Linked DNA regions of Methylosinus sp. H3A. The protein of the gene in region 2 interacts with the protein of the main gene of each other region in a pairwise test. Links are inferred from orthologs where the notes say so. Each region holds a gene or a part of one and is shown on either strand. Other genes may lie near its edges.

Region 1 (7,369 bases), 640 kb from region 2 along the record:
GCGCCCCTCCCTGGCCAGGGCCCCGCTCGCTACGATCGGCCCATGAGCAATGTGATTCGTCTGCAGGCCGGCCCCGGCGACACGGCCGAAGTCTCTCCTCTCGGCGCCGAGCTCCTCTCGTGGCGCGCGGAAGGCGTCGACCTGATCTGGGAGCCGCAGCCCGAGGTCTGGCCGCAGACTGCGCCGCTGCTCTTTCCCGTGGTGGGCTGGACGCGCGACGGAATTCGCGTCGACGGCGCGCATTTCCCGCTCGGCCTGCACGGCTTCGCGCGGCATAAGCGCTTCGCGATCCGGGAGCGGTCGCCGGAGACGGTCTCTCTCGTGCTCGAGGAGGACGAGGACAGCCGTGCGCTCTATCCCTTCGCCTTTCGTCTCGAGGCGCATTTCGTCCTGAGGCCGGGCGAATTGCGCGTCTCGCTGAGCGCGACCAATCGCGACGCGCGGTCCCTGCCCTATGCGGTCGGACTCCATCCGGGATTTCGCTGGCCTCTCGGCGGCTCGGCCGCGCCGCATGCGATCCATTTCGACGCGCCTGAGCAAGGCGAGGTTCCTGTCATCGCGCCCGGTGGCCTGCTCTCCTCCCACCGACGCGCCATCCCACTGGAAAATGGGCGGCTTCCGCTTTCCGCCGAGCTCCTCGAAAAGGAAGCGCTCTGCTTTCTGGGCGCGGCGAGCCGCCGTCTCTTTTACGACAATGGCGACGGGCTCGGGCTTTCGGTCGAGCTCGATGATTTTCCCCATATCGCGCTATGGGCGCTGCCGCCCGCGCCTTTCCTCTGCATAGAGGCCTGGACCGGGCACGGAGACCCGGAGGATTTTCGCGGCGATCTCTATGAGAAGCCCTCCATGCGAATCCTCGCCCCCGGCGAGAGCGCCGCGCATGCCGCAACTTTCCGCTTGGAGCGGCGGGAGGGAAGCGAATAGGAATAATCCTTGCTTCCCACTTTCTATCGGCTAGCGCGGATTAGTCGCGCGTAAAGGACGGGTCCGACATGAAATTCGCCGCCAATGTCATCGAAGCGATCGGCAACACTCCGCTCATCGAATTGAAGGCGGCGTCGAAGGCGACCGGCTGCCGCATTCTCGGCAAGGCGGAATTCATGAATCCGGGCGGCTCGGTGAAGGACCGCGCCGCGCTCTCCATCGTGCAGGCCGCCATCGCGGAAGGCTCGCTGAAGCCGGGCGGCACCATCGTCGAGGGCACGGCAGGCAATACGGGCATCGGCCTCGCGCTGGTCGCCAATGCGCTGGGTTTCCGCACCGTCATCGTGATCCCAGAGACGCAGAGCCAGGAGAAGAAGGACACGCTGCGCCTGCAGGGCGCGCAGCTGGTCGAGGTGCCGGCGGTTCCCTACGCCAATCCCAATAATTATGTGAAGCTCTCGGGCCGCCTCGCCGAGCGTCTCGCCAAGGAGAGCCCGCAAGGGGCGATCTGGGCCAATCAATTCGACAATGTGGCCAATCGCGACGCCCATATTCGCGGCACCGGGCCGGAAATTTTTGCCGAGACCGACGGCGAGATCGACGGATTCGTCTGTGCGGTGGGCACGGGCGGCACGCTCGCGGGCATCGGCATCGCGCTCAAGGAGCGCAAACCCTCCGTGAAGATCGCCATCGCTGATCCGCTCGGCGCGGCGCTCTATTCCTATTACACGACCGGCGAGCTGAAGGCCTCGGGTTCCTCCATCACAGAGGGCATCGGGCAAGGCCGCATCACCGCCAATCTCGAGGACGCGCCCATCGATCTCGCCTATCAGATACCCGATACGGAGGCGTTGCCGATCATCTTCGATCTCGCCGAGAACGAAGGCCTGCTGCTCGGCGGCTCCTCGGGCGTCAATGTCGCCGGCGCGATCCGCCTCGCCAAGGAGCTGGGGCCGGGCCATACGATCGTGACCATCCTCGCCGATCTCGGCACGCGCTACGCGTCCAAGCTCTATAATCTCGAGTTTTTGCGCGGGCAGAATCTGCCGACGCCGCGCTGGCTCGAGTCGACGGGCAAGATCGATCCGGGATTTGTATGAGCGGCGCCTCGCACGCCCGTGACTCCCGCTACGCCTCGCGATAATCTGACGCCCGCGCCGGACGCCGACGCAGGATTTGGATCGTTGCGGGATTTTCAAAATGAGTTTCGACGCGGCGGAGCCGGCGGACATCGCCGATCGACGATTGTTTCGCCGCATGACGGCGATCGGCTTTCTTCTGTTTCTCGTTGTCTGGGCCTGCCTGCCGAATATCGGACCCGTCTTCCGAACCTATCATCTCGGGAGCGAGGTCATGGAGCCGACGATCGAATATGAGGAGGCGACGGTCTGGGCGAACCGGCTCGCCTATGGTCTCGGGCCCTTCAGTTATGATTGGTTTCCACTCCCCCTCGCCGGCCGTTGGCCAGATCTTCTTCCGATGCGCGGCGACGTCATCGTGTTCCGCTTGGAGGATGGCCGCGACATGGTGATGCGCGTGGTCGGACTGCCGGGCGACCGCGTGAGGCTGCTTCGCAACGAGCTGTGGATCAATGAGGCGCAGGTTCCGCGGCGCGTTCTCGACCGCCCGTCGGACGTGCCGGCGGAGGCCGATTGCGACAGCCGATTGGTCGAGGAGCGATTGCCCGAGGGGCGCAGCTTCACACATTACGAAAAGATCGTCTGCTCGGACAAGTCGACGCCGCCGCTGTCGACGACACCGATCGTCGAAGTCCCGGCGCGGCGCCTCTTCGTGCTCGGCGACAATCGCGACAATGCCGCGGATTCGCGCGTCGCGACGGAGGACGGGGGCGTCGGCCTCGTGCCGGTCGAGAGCATCGTCGGCCGCATCGAATTCGTCTACGACCGCTGAGCCTCGAGGCTCGCCGCAATGCGCTCGGCCTGCTCGACGTCCTCCGGCCGGTTGACGTTGAAGAATGGATCGTAAGGCGCGTCCGGCCACTCCACCAGCGTATTGGCGTGGCGCTCGATGAACCCCGAGACTTTGCGCAAATCCTCCTTCACCAGCGCATGGCGCAGCGGCTCGCGCAGCGCCACCGGCCATAGAGCGACGGCGTGATGCACGCGGTCGCCCGATTTGGCGACGGCGATCTCCGCTTTCGCGTCTGCGCGCGCGCTCGCGAGGCGCTGGGCGAGATCATGCGGGATGAAAGGCGTATCCGCCGGAACGCTCAGCACCAGCGGAATATCCGGGAAATTGGCGGCGACATGGTCGAGCCCGGCGAGCACGCCGGCGAGTGGACCGGCGAAGCCCTCCACCTTGTCCGGCACGATCGGCAGATGGAAGGCGGCGTAGCGCTGCGGATCGCCATTGGCGTTGAGCGCGAGCCGCACGCATTGCGGCGCGAGCCGGCGCAGAAGATGCTCGAGGATCGGCGCGCCGCCGACCTCGAGCAGCGGCTTGGCGACGCCGCCCATGCGCCGCGCCTGCCCGCCGGCCAGAATGAGTCCGAAGCAGCGCGTCATCTTCCCCTCGCCCGCGGCCTGTCTCAAAACCTATACCATAGAGCGCCGAGAAGACCGCGCTCGGCGGAATCATTGACGCCGCGCAGCGCCGCGCGCACGCCGAGCTGCACGGCGACCTCGTTCGTCACATCGCAAACCGCGCTCAGCTGCGCCTTTTGTGACGACATGAAAGGCGCCGAGCCGCTCCAGGGTGAGACGGCGATGAAGCTCTGCGCCAGCAGCAGCACGCCGTCGATCGGCCGCAGGCCGAAGGTCATCTCGCCGCGAAGCTCGTCGCCGCTCTGGCCCGTGGAGCGAAAGCCGAGCTGCGCCTCGCCGAAACCGGAAATGCCGAGCAGCTCGAGCGGCCAGCCGAGCTGGAGACGCACGTCTTCCTGGAGCCGATGCTTCATGTCGAGATAGGTCTGCGCGGCGGGCGTCGCGGCGCGCAGGCTCGCTTGCACGGAGAGGACCGTCGCGCCCCATTCGAGAAGGCGCAGCCGGCCGCCGAGCCAGCCGGCGCCGAGTCCTTCGTAACGCGCGCCGCCGCCCACCCCCGGCGGCAGATAGAGCGGCGCGCCGGCGAGCGCTTCGGCGGTCAGAAACTGCAATTGCTCGAGCTGACGCGAGCCATCGGACCCTCGGAAGCGCATATAGCTCGACTCGGCGACGAAGGTGAGCTCGTCGATGAGGCCGTATTCGACATAGGCCTGCGTCTCGAATTTGGCGTAGGAGGGCGCGGCGACGAGCTTGCCGCGCGAGTCATAGGCCTTGTGCGCGTCGGCGAAACTCGTCGAGACGATGACGATCCCCTCGCCTGGTTTCTGTAGAAACGCGCCGGCGCGGCACGCCGTCGAATGGAGAATCGACAGCGCCGCGGCGCAGGAGCAAAAACGCGCCCATGAACGCATGAAGGAAACGCCGCATGACGCTCGCGCGCAAGCCGCAGATCGAGCTGAAAAAAGCTAAATTGAAAACACTTTGTCCACAAGCGGCGCCCGGCTCGGGCGCCGATTCATGGTGAACCGATGCGCGTCAGGCGGAGAAGGTCTCGCCGCGCCAACTGACGCTCTCGAGCTTCAAATCGCCTTTGGGTTCGAAGGCGTCGGGACGCAGGCGCAAATCGCCGTCGATCATCTCTACGCCGAGCAACCCATAGGCGGCCGAGAGCATGCGCGCAGCGGCGCCCGTGTACCAGCTCCAGCCGCCGCGACCCTCATAGCCCTCGCCTTCATAGACGTCGGCCGGCTGCTGATGCGGCGCGAGACCATAGACATCGGCCTGCTCCGGCGTCGTGAGGCGCGACAGCGGCGAGATGGCGAACCAGGCGCTCCAGGCGCGGGAAAAGAGCGCATCGGCTTCGGCGTGATCGCCGCGCTCTGCGGCCTCCTGTGCGAGGCGCGTCAGCGCGTCGACGAGCCAGGAGACGCCATGCGAATATTGGCCGCCGTTCTCGCGCACGCCTGGCGGATATTCGGCGCTGCGGCCCGGATAGGGGCGCGAGCTCTCGTCGAAGAAGGGGCTGACGAGCAGAATGCGGTCGAGCCGAGCGAGCTGCGCCATCGCATTGTCCAGCGCCTCCTTGCCGCGCGAAAAATCCACGGCGCCGGAGAGGACCGGCCAGGACGCCGTCATGGCGCTCATCGGCGCGACCTCGGTTCCATCATCCGCATAAGCCCGCAGGAAACGGTTGCCACGCCAGCAAGTATCGAGCGCGGAGCGCAGCGTCGCGGCGCGCTCGCGATAGCGGGCCGCTCGTGCGACGTCGCCGCGCGCCTCGAAGAGGGGCGCGATGTCGACGAGAATTCCGTGCAGGAAGAAGCCGACCCAGACGCTCTCGCCGCGCCCTTCGGCGCCGAGGAGATTGAGGCCGTCGTCCCAGTCGCCCGTGCCCATCAGCGGAAGGCCATGGGCGCCGAAACGCTCGAGCGAATAGTCGATCGCGCGCGCGCAATGGCCGAGCAGGCTGTCCTTGTCGCGCGATGTGAGCGGCACGCTCGCATTGCCTTCGCGATCCGCCGGCGTCGGCTCGGCCTCAAGGAAGGGCTCGATCGCATCGAGAATGGCGTCGTCGCCCGTGCCCTTCACATAGCGGACGGTGACATAGGGCAGCCACAGATGCGGGTCGGAGGCGTGGGTCCGATCGGCTATGCCGCAGCCGCCATCGGGCGCGTCATGCCACCATTTGACCGCGTCGCCCTCGATGAATTGATGCGCGGCGTGCTTCAAAATCTGCGCGCGGGCGAGCTCGGGCGACAGATGGATCAGAGGCAACACATCCTGCAGCTGGTCGCGATAACCGGTCGCGCCGGAGCGCTGCGCCGGGCCGGAGCGCCCCCAGAGCCGCGAGACGAGCAGCTGATAGGGCAGCCAGTCGTTGACGAGCCGGTCGAACTCCGGCCGGTTGGTCGTGATGCGCAGCACGCCGAGGCGCGCGTCCCAATCGCGCTTGGTCTCTTCCAGCGCGCGGGTCGCAAAAGCGGGGTCGCTGGCGAGCGCCGCCAATATTCTCGAGCTTTCCAGCGTCGGCGTCTGTCCCATCGCGACGACGACCAGCTTTTCGCCATGGGCGGGCACATCGATCGCGCCGGAAAAGCTCGCGACCTTGCGTTGATGCTCCGGCGCGCCGGCGTCGGGATGGCCGTGCTCGACCATATAGGGAAGCGCCGGATCGCGGCTCTCATGGCCGAGGAAGCGCCGCCGCGAGGTCTCGGCGAATTCCGCCTCGATCGAGGTCGAGACGAAGGCCCAGCCCTGGACGAAATTATTGTCCGGATTGCGGAAGAACAGAGCGCGATCATTTTCGCCCGCGATCGCCTCGACGCGGCCGAGACTGTCGTTCGGCGTCTCCGCCAAGACGATCTCCATCGCCGGCACGATCTGTAGCAGCCGTTCGTGGTCCTTGTTGTTGACGATGCGCAGCAGCTTGATTTCGACGGGCTGCTCCGGCGGGACGAAGACGGTCAATTCGAGATCGAGATCGTCGCGGCGCGCGCGATAGATCGCATAGCCGAGGCCATATTCGACGCTATGCTCGGCGTCGCGCCGCCGCAGCGGGACGAAGCTCGCCGAATGCGCGTCCTGACGCGCGAGATCATACACATAGATCGCTTGGCCCGCCGGCGTCATGCGGCCCTCGCCCATGCGGAAGGGCGTCAGGCTGTTGAGCCGCGAATTGCCGTGGAAGGAATAGATATCGCCGTGATTGCCGAGCACGGCGCCCTGCCCGACCGAATTGGCGATCACATGGGCGTAGAGGCGCGGCGTGTCGGGAGGAAGCGTGAGGCTGCGGCCGTCCTTCGCGAAAGAAAAGCGATGCTCGGCCGGAACGGGCGGCTGCAGCAGCGCGCGCTTATGCGCGAGCGCCGCCTCGACGCTCACGAAATTCACGCCGTCGCGGGAGAGATGCTTGGCGATCGTCCGCGTCGCTGTGGCGAGGTCGCGCGCCCAGCCGTCGACGATGACGATCTCCGCCGCGCCGCCGGCCGAAATCTCGAGCTCGGCACGCAGGCTCGCGATCGGCTCGAAGCCGAACAGCAGGCCTTCGTCCGATATGTCGCGTGGCGGCGCGCCGTCGCGCAGACTGTCCGGCGCGCCGGCGGCGCCGAGGCCGTAGAAGCGCGCCTTCACATCCTCATAGCCGATGACGCGAAGCTTGGTTCCCTCGCAGGCGCCGATCGCATGGAAGCCGACCTCGGGCGACAGGCGCCGGTCGACGTCGCGGCGCGCGCCGCCCTTGAGCAAACGGTTCTGCGCGATGATCGCATTCAATCCGCCGACGAACCATGTGCCGATGTGAATGGCGTTATAGGCGGCGTCACGCTGCTCGACGCCGGTCTCGTTCAGCACCCATTCGCGCAAGGTCGCGAGCGTGATCTTGCGCGGACGCTGCTCGAGATCGACGAGGCGCAGACGTGTGATCTCCACCGCCTCGTCCGGCG
Region 2 (7,487 bases):
TCCGGTGGTCTCCGCCGACGGCCGCTTCATGGGCCTACTCGACCGCTCGGACATTATCGGCGCGCTGAAGGGCGACGACCGCGGCGCGCCGATCGCGCCCTATGTGCGGCGCGACGCGCCGACCGTGAGCGCAGGCGCGCCGCTCGACAAGACGATCGAGACATTCGCCGGCGCCTCGGCCATTGGCGTGCTCAACGCTGAGGAGACGCTCGTCGGTCTGCTGACGCGCCAGAGCATCGGCGAGATCATGCTCATCGCCAATATGCGGCCAGACTGGCGGCTGGCCCGGCGTGAGTAGAAATATGAATATAATTCAAATAGATGTAGCGCAGACCGCGACCTCGGACGAGCGGCGTGTCGCGAAGGCCCGAAGCGTGAATTGACTTGAGCGGCCGAAGAGCCGAGAAAATCGCGCCACGGCGGGTGGAAGCGCCGTGACCGCCGAGAACCGGACCCGCGCGAATGACAAAAGTCACGCTCATCGACAATTACGACAGCTTCACCTTCAACCTCGTGCATTATTTCGGCTCGCTCGGGGCCGAGGTGACGGTCAAGCGCAATGACGCGGTCTCGGTCGCCGAAGTGCTCGCCGCCGGCCCGGAGGCCATCGTGCTCTCGCCCGGCCCCTGCACGCCCAAGGAGGCGGGCATCTGCCTCGATCTCATCGCCGCGGCCTGGGCCGAGATTCCGATCTTCGGCGTCTGTCTCGGCCATCAGTCCATCGGACTGTCGTTCGGCGGCGATGTGATCCGCGCGCCTTTGCCGGTGCATGGCAAAATGGCGACGATCCTGCACAAGGGCGAGACGATTTTCCGCGGTATCGAGGGGCCGTTCCAGGCGACGCGCTACCATTCGCTGATCGTCGCGCGCGAGACGCTGCCGTCCTGCCTGCGCGTCACCGCCGAGACGCCGGACGGACTCATCATGGGCCTCTCGCATGAGAGCGCGCCCGTGCATGGCGTGCAATTTCATCCCGAGAGCATCACCTCCGAGCACGGCCACAAGATTCTGCGCAATTTCCTCGATCTCGCGCAGGAGTGGAACGCGACGCGCCGCCCCGCCAAAGTCGCGTGAGCCTATGCGAGCCTGAAGGCTCGCACTCCTCATCAGAGACCTGCGACCGAGACCTGCAACCATGACCGACCTCGGGCCCTTTCTGACGACCATCGCCTCCGGCGCGACGCTATCGCGCGAGGAGGCCCGCGCGGCGATTTCGGTCGTGCTCGAGGGCCGCGCGACTCCAGCGCAGCTCGGCGCTTTTCTGATGGGCCTGCGCCAACGCGGCGAAACGATCGAGGAGATCGTCGGCGCAGCGCAGGCGATGCGCGCCGCAATGGCGCCGGTCGAGGGCGCGGCGGACGCCATCGACATCGTCGGGACGGGCGGCGACGGCGCCGGAACTTATAATGTCTCGACCTTGGCTGCGCTCATCGTCGCCGGCTGCGGCGTCCGCGTCGCAAAGCACGGCGGCCGCGCGGCCTCCTCTCGCTCGGGCGCGAGCGACGTTCTGGCGGAGCTCGGCGTCAAGGTCGGCGTCACGCCCGAACACGCCGCCTTTTGCCTTGCGGAAACAGGCATTTGCTTCATGGCGGCCGCGACGCATCACCCGGCGATGCGCCATGCCGCGCCGATTCGCGCCGAGCTCGGCCTGCGCACAATCTTCAATCTGCTCGGACCCTTGTGCAATCCGGCGCGCGTCGAGCGGCAGCTGCTCGGTGTCGCCTCTCGCGCGCTGCTGGAGCCGCTGGCGCGCGTGCTGGCCGAGCTCGGCTCGAAGCGCGTCTGGCTGGTCCATGGCGAGGACGGGCTCGACGAATTGACGACGACCACAACCTCGCAAGTCGTCGCGCTCGAAGGCGGCGTCGTCAAAAGCTTCGCCGTCACGCCGGAGGAGGCCGGCCTCACGCGGGCGACGCCGGACGCGCTCGTCGGCGGCGATCCGGCCCATAACGCCCGCGCGCTGCGGGCCGTGCTGGCGGGCGGGCGCGACGCCTATCGCGACATAGCGGTTCTCAACGCTGCGGCGGCGCTGGTCGTGGCGGGGGCGGCGGCGGAGCTTCGCGAGGGCGCGGAGCTGGCCGCAAAAGCGCTCGACAGCGGCGCCGCGCAGGCGAAGCTCGAGGCGCTCATTCGCGTCTCCAATGCGCAAGGCGCGCCGAAGCCTTGAAATTCCCTGCGACGCGCGGCCGCGCTGGCGGGAAATGCTTCGTGTCCTTCGTGTCTTCGTGGTAGAAAACCTTTCGAAGGCGCGAAGGACCAAAAGCGGCATGACCGACATTCTGAGCAAGATCGAAGCCTATAAGCGGACCGAGATCAACGACGCCAAGGTGCGTATGCCGCTGGCGACGCTCGAGCGCAATGTGCGCGACCATGATCCGCCGCGCGGCTTCGTCCATGCGATCGAGGCCAAGCTCGCGGAAGGCCGCATCGCGCTGATCGCGGAAATCAAGAAGGCGAGCCCGTCCAAGGGCGTGCTGCGCCATGATTTCGATCCGCCGGCGCTGGCCCGCGCCTATGAGGCGGGCGGCGCCGCCTGCCTCTCCGTGCTGACCGACGGCCCCTCCTTCCAGGGCAAGCTCGAGGATCTCGAAGCGGCGCGCAAGGCGGTGAACCTGCCGGCGATTCGCAAGGATTTCCTCTACGACCCCTATCAGGTGTTCGAGGCGCGCGCCTATGGCGCCGATTGCATCTTGATCATCATGGCCGCCGTCGGCGACGAGGAAGCCGAGCGCCTCAACACCACGGCGCATGATCTGCGCATGGATGTGCTCGTCGAGGTCCATAATGAGGAAGAGCTCGACCGCGCGCTGGCGCTCGAGACGCGGCTCATCGGCGTGAACAATCGCGACCTGCACACATTCGATGTGACTCTGGAGACGACCGAGCGTCTCGTCGAGCGCATTCCCAAGGACAAGATCATCGTCGCCGAGAGCGGCATCACGAGCCATGAGGATTGCCTGCGGCTCGAGAAGGCGGGCGTCTACACATTCCTCGTCGGCGAGAGCCTCGTGCGCAAGGAGGATGTGGCGACAGCGACGCGCGAGCTGCTGCATGGCTCCGCCAATGGCGAGCACAGACGGACGCGCGCATAGACATGGGATCGCTGACGCATCTCTCGAACAAGGGCGAAGCGCATATCGTCGACGTCTCCGACAAGGCGGAGACGAAGCGCGTCGCCATAGCGCGCGGGCGCATCGTGATGGATGCGGCGACGCTCGCTCTCGCGGTCGAGGGGCAGGCGAAGAAGGGCGATGTGTTCGGCGTCGCGCGCGTCGCCGGCATAATGGCGGCGAAGAAGACGCATGAGCTGATCCCGCTCTGCCATCCCCTGCCCGTCACCAAGATCGCCGTCGATCTCGAGGCGGACGCCAGCCTGCCGGGCGTGCGCGCGACGGCGGAAGTGTCGGTGACCGGCAAGACCGGCGTGGAGATGGAGGCGCTGACCGCGGTCGGCGTCGCCTTGTTGACGATCTACGACATGCTGAAGGCCGTCGATCGCGGGATGCGTATCGAGGGCGTCGAGCTCGTCGAGAAACGCGGCGGACGCTCCGGCGAATGGCGTCGCGACGAAGTGGACCAAAATGGCTGACGACAAATTGCTGTCCGTGGACGAGGCCCTCGCCCGCGTGCTCGCCGGCGTGACGCGCCTCTCTGGAGAAGAAGACGCCCCCCTCGCGAAGGCGCTCGGCCGCACTCTGGCGAAGGATCTCGTGTCTCGCCGCACGCAGCCGCCGGTCGCGGTCTCCGCCATGGACGGCTATGCCTTGCTCGCCGCCGATCTCGCGGCGCCCGGCGCGCGGCTCAGACTCGTCGGAGAGAGCGCCGCCGGCCATGGCTATCATGCGCCGCTCGGAGCGGGCGAGACCGTCCGCATCTTCACCGGCGCGCCCGTTCCCGAAGGCGCCGACACGATCCTCCTGCAAGAGGACGCGACTGTCGACGCCGCGGGCATCGGCGCCGCCTCCCCACCCCCGGCCGGACGGCACATTCGACCGCGCGGCCTCGATTTCCGCGAGGGCGACGCCGCGCTATTCGCCGGCGCGCGTCTCGGCCCCAGCGAGCTGGCGCTCGCCGCCGCGATCAATCATCCGCTGCTGCCGGTGGCGCGCCGTCCCCGCGTCGCGCTCATCGCCTCGGGCGACGAGCTGGTTCCGCCGGGCGCCGAGCCCGGGCCGAGCCAGATCATCGCCTGCAATTCCTATGCGGTCGCGGCCATCGCCGAAGCCGCGGGCGCGGAGGTGATCGATCTCGGCATTTTCCGCGACGACATAGCGGAGCTGGAAAAGGGCCTCGAGCAGGCACGCGCGGCGAAGGCCGATGTGCTGGTGACGCTCGGCGGCGCCTCGGTCGGCGATCATGATCTGCTGCGGCCGGCGCTGGCCCACCAAGGCATGACGCTCGACTTCTGGCGCATCGCCATGCGGCCGGGCAAGCCGCTGATCCATGGGACGCTCGGCGACACACGCATTCTGGGCCTGCCTGGCAATCCGGTGGCGGCTTTCGTCTGCGCTCTGGTGTTTCTCGACCCGCTCATTCGCGCGCTGCAGGGCGATCCGCACGCAGGCGCCGACGAGAGCGAGGCCGCCATCGCCGGCGCGCCGCTGAAAGCCAATAAGGGAAGGCGCGATTATATGCGCGCGACGCTCTCGCGCGACGCCGAGGGACGCCTCGTCGCCACGCCGCAAGCCTTGCAGGATTCCTCGCTGCTGACTGAGCTCGCGCGCTCGCAGGCGCTGCTCATTCGCGAGGCGGGCGCTGGCGCGGTGGAGGCGGGCGGCGCCTGCCGTATATTGAGGTTGCCGGGGGCTTTCGTCGCCGGGGCGTGAGCCGCCGCCTCGGTGAGTCGTCATCGCGAACGCAGCAAAGCGATCCAAGGGCGGCCTCACGGCTCTGGATTGCTTCGCCTGTGGCTCGTAGGCCTCGGATTTTCGTGCTTTTCGGCCGCGTTTAGCGGTAAAATCAAAGCTCTCGAATCGTCCTGTTCACCCCTGAGGAGTCCCCGACCATGACCGACGACGCCGATGCGACGACGCCGCAAGAATATGGCGCGGATTCGATCAAGGTGCTGCGCGGGCTCGACGCCGTCCGCAAGCGTCCCGGAATGTATATCGGCGACACCGATGACGGCACCGGCCTCCATCACATGGTCTACGAGGTCGTCGACAATGCGATCGACGAATCGCTCGCCGGCCACGCCACGCTCGTCACCGTGACGCTGAACGCCGACGGCTCCTGCACCGTGACCGACAATGGCCGCGGCGTTCCGACCGGCATCCACAAGGAGGAAGGCGTCTCGGCGGCGGAGGTCATCATGACCCAGCTGCACGCCGGCGGTAAGTTCGACCAGAACTCCTACAAGGTCTCCGGCGGCCTGCATGGCGTCGGCGTCTCCGTCGTCAACGCGCTCTCCGTATGGCTGAAGCTGCGCGTCTGGCAGGAGGGGCGCGAGCATTTCATGGAGTTTTCCAATGGCGACGCCGTCGCGCCGCTCGCCGTCGTGGGCGCCGCGCCGATCGAGGACGGCAAGCCGAAGCGCGGCACGGAAGTCACCTTCCTGCCCTCCTCCGCCACTTTCACCATGATCGAATTCGATTTTGCGACGATCGAGCGCCGTCTGCGCGAGCTCGCCTTTTTGAATTCCGGCGTGCGTATCGTGCTCACCGACATGCGCCATGCGGAGCAGAAGCGCGAGGAACTCTATTACGAGGGCGGGCTCGAGGCCTTCGTGCGCTATCTCGACCGCGCCAAGACGCCGCTGCTTTCGGCGCCGATCCTCATTCACGGCCAGCGCGATCAGATCAATGTCGAAGTGGCGCTGTGGTGGAACGACTCGTACCACGAGAATGTTCTGGCCTTCACCAATAATATTCCGCAACGCGACGGCGGCACGCATCTCGCGGGCTTTCGCGCCGCGCTGACGCGGCAGATCACCGGCTATGCCGAGCGTTCCGGCCTCGCCAAGCGCGAGAAGGTCGATCTGACCGGCGACGATTGCCGCGAGGGCCTGACCTGCGTCGTCTCCGTGAAGGCGCCGGACCCGAAATTCTCCTCGCAGACGAAGGACAAGCTCGTCTCCTCCGAAGTGCGTCCGGCGGTGGAGAATGTCGTCAATGAATTGCTCGACCAATGGCTGGAGGAGCGCCCGCAGGAGGCCAAGACCGTCGTCTCCAAGGTCTGCGAGGCGGCAGCCGCGCGCGAGGCGGCGCGCAAGGCGCGCGAGCTGACGCGGCGCAAAGGCGCGCTCGACGTCGCCAATCTGCCCGGCAAGCTCGCCGACTGCCAGGAGCGTGATCCGGCCAAAGCCGAGCTCTTCATCGTCGAGGGCGATAGCGCCGGCGGCACCGCCAAGCAGGGCCGCAATCGCGAGTTTCAAGCCGTCTTGCCGCTGCGCGGCAAGATTCTCAATGTCGAGCGCGCACGCTTCGACAAAATGCTGTCGTCCGAGCAGATCGGCACGCTGATCACCGCGCTCGGCACCGGCATCGGACGCGACGAGTTCAACGCCGACAAGCTGCGCTATCACAAGATCATCATCATGACCGACGCTGACGTCGACGGCGCCCATATTCGCACGCTGATCCTGACCTTCTTCTATCGGCAGATGCCGGAGTTGATCGATCGCGGCCATGTGTTCATCGCTCAGGCGCCGCTCTACAAAGTGACCAAGGCCAAATCGACGCAATATTTGAAGGACGAGCGCGCGCTCGAGGATTATCTGATCGACTCGCTGCTGGAGGGCGCAGTGCTCCGCTGCGGCAATGGCGAGGAGCGCGCCGGCAAGGATCTGCGCCAGGCGCTCGAGGATGCGCGCGCCTTCCGGCAGATCATGACCAGCCTGCATTCGCGCTACGACCGCAATGTGGTGGAGCAGACGACCATGGCCGGCGCCTTGCAGCCGCCGCAGGACGAGGCGCAGGCCGATGCGAAGGCGGCCGAGGTGGCGAACCGCCTCAATGCGATCGCAGAGGAGACCGAGCGTGGCTGGACCGGCGAATTGCGCGAGGGCGGCTATGTCTTCCACCGCACTTTGCGCGGCGTCGCTCAGGCGGTGACGCTGGACGCCGCGCTGCTCGCCTCGAGCGAAGCGCGCAAGCTGCAGGAGCGCGCCGAGACCTTGCGCGAGATTTTCTCCGGCCCGGCGGCGCTGGCGCGGCGGGGCGACGAGACGCCGCTCTCCGGCCCGCTCGCGCTCTATGACGCAATGGCCGCGCAGGGCCGCAAGGGCCTCGCGATCCAGCGCTACAAGGGCCTCGGCGAGATGAACGCCGAGCAATTGTGGGAGACGACGCTCGACCGCGAGGTGCGTTCGCTGTTGCAGGTGAAGGTGAAGGAGGCCGCCGAGGCCGAGGATATTTTCGTGAAGCTGATGGGCGATGTCGTCGAGCCGCGCCGCGAGTTCATCCAGGAGAATGCGCTCAACGTCGCCAATCTGGACGTGTGATGACCGAGAGTCCCTGCGTCAAAATCTGTCGGATCGACCAGCAGAC

What was found. Proteins that work in one complex are often made in the same cells at the same time.
Region 1: the proteins of glp (region 2) and mobA interact in binary tests that used the Escherichia coli proteins (3 or more experiments, as listed by UniProt). The link is inferred for Methylosinus sp. H3A from one-to-one orthologs.

What each region holds. Positions count from the first base shown.
Region 1 is NZ_JADNQW010000005.1:3,650,781-3,658,149, forward strand. What follows is about bases 1,637-4,424. They hold mobA (molybdenum cofactor guanylyltransferase MobA), read right to left. Parts: upstream 3,450-4,424; coding sequence 2,823-3,449; downstream 1,637-2,822. Other genes in these bases: IY145_RS19870 (cysteine synthase A), read left to right, coding at 1,637-2,024; lepB (signal peptidase I), read left to right, coding at 2,125-2,835; IY145_RS19885 (hypothetical protein), read right to left, coding at 3,473-4,339. Also shown: IY145_RS19865 (aldose 1-epimerase family protein), read left to right, coding at 43-924; more of IY145_RS19870, read left to right, coding at 993-1,636; IY145_RS19890 (GH36-type glycosyl hydrolase domain-containing protein), read right to left, coding at 4,464-7,369. UniProt on the Escherichia coli protein: Transfers a GMP moiety from GTP to Mo-molybdopterin (Mo-MPT) cofactor (Moco or molybdenum cofactor) to form Mo-molybdopterin guanine dinucleotide (Mo-MGD) cofactor.
Region 2 is NZ_JADNQW010000005.1:4,289,106-4,296,592, forward strand. What follows is about bases 2,798-5,703. They hold glp (gephyrin-like molybdotransferase Glp), read left to right. Parts: upstream 2,798-3,581; coding sequence 3,582-4,826; downstream 4,827-5,703. Other genes in these bases: trpC (indole-3-glycerol phosphate synthase TrpC), read left to right, coding at 2,798-3,092; moaC (cyclic pyranopterin monophosphate synthase MoaC), read left to right, coding at 3,095-3,589; gyrB (DNA topoisomerase (ATP-hydrolyzing) subunit B), read left to right, coding at 5,006-5,703. Also shown: IY145_RS22835 (site-2 protease family protein), read left to right, coding at 1-298; IY145_RS22840 (anthranilate synthase component II), read left to right, coding at 463-1,074; trpD (anthranilate phosphoribosyltransferase), read left to right, coding at 1,136-2,167; more of trpC, read left to right, coding at 2,268-2,797; more of gyrB, read left to right, coding at 5,704-7,441; IY145_RS22870 (DUF1289 domain-containing protein), read left to right, coding at 7,441-7,487. UniProt on the Escherichia coli protein: Catalyzes the insertion of molybdate into adenylated molybdopterin with the concomitant release of AMP.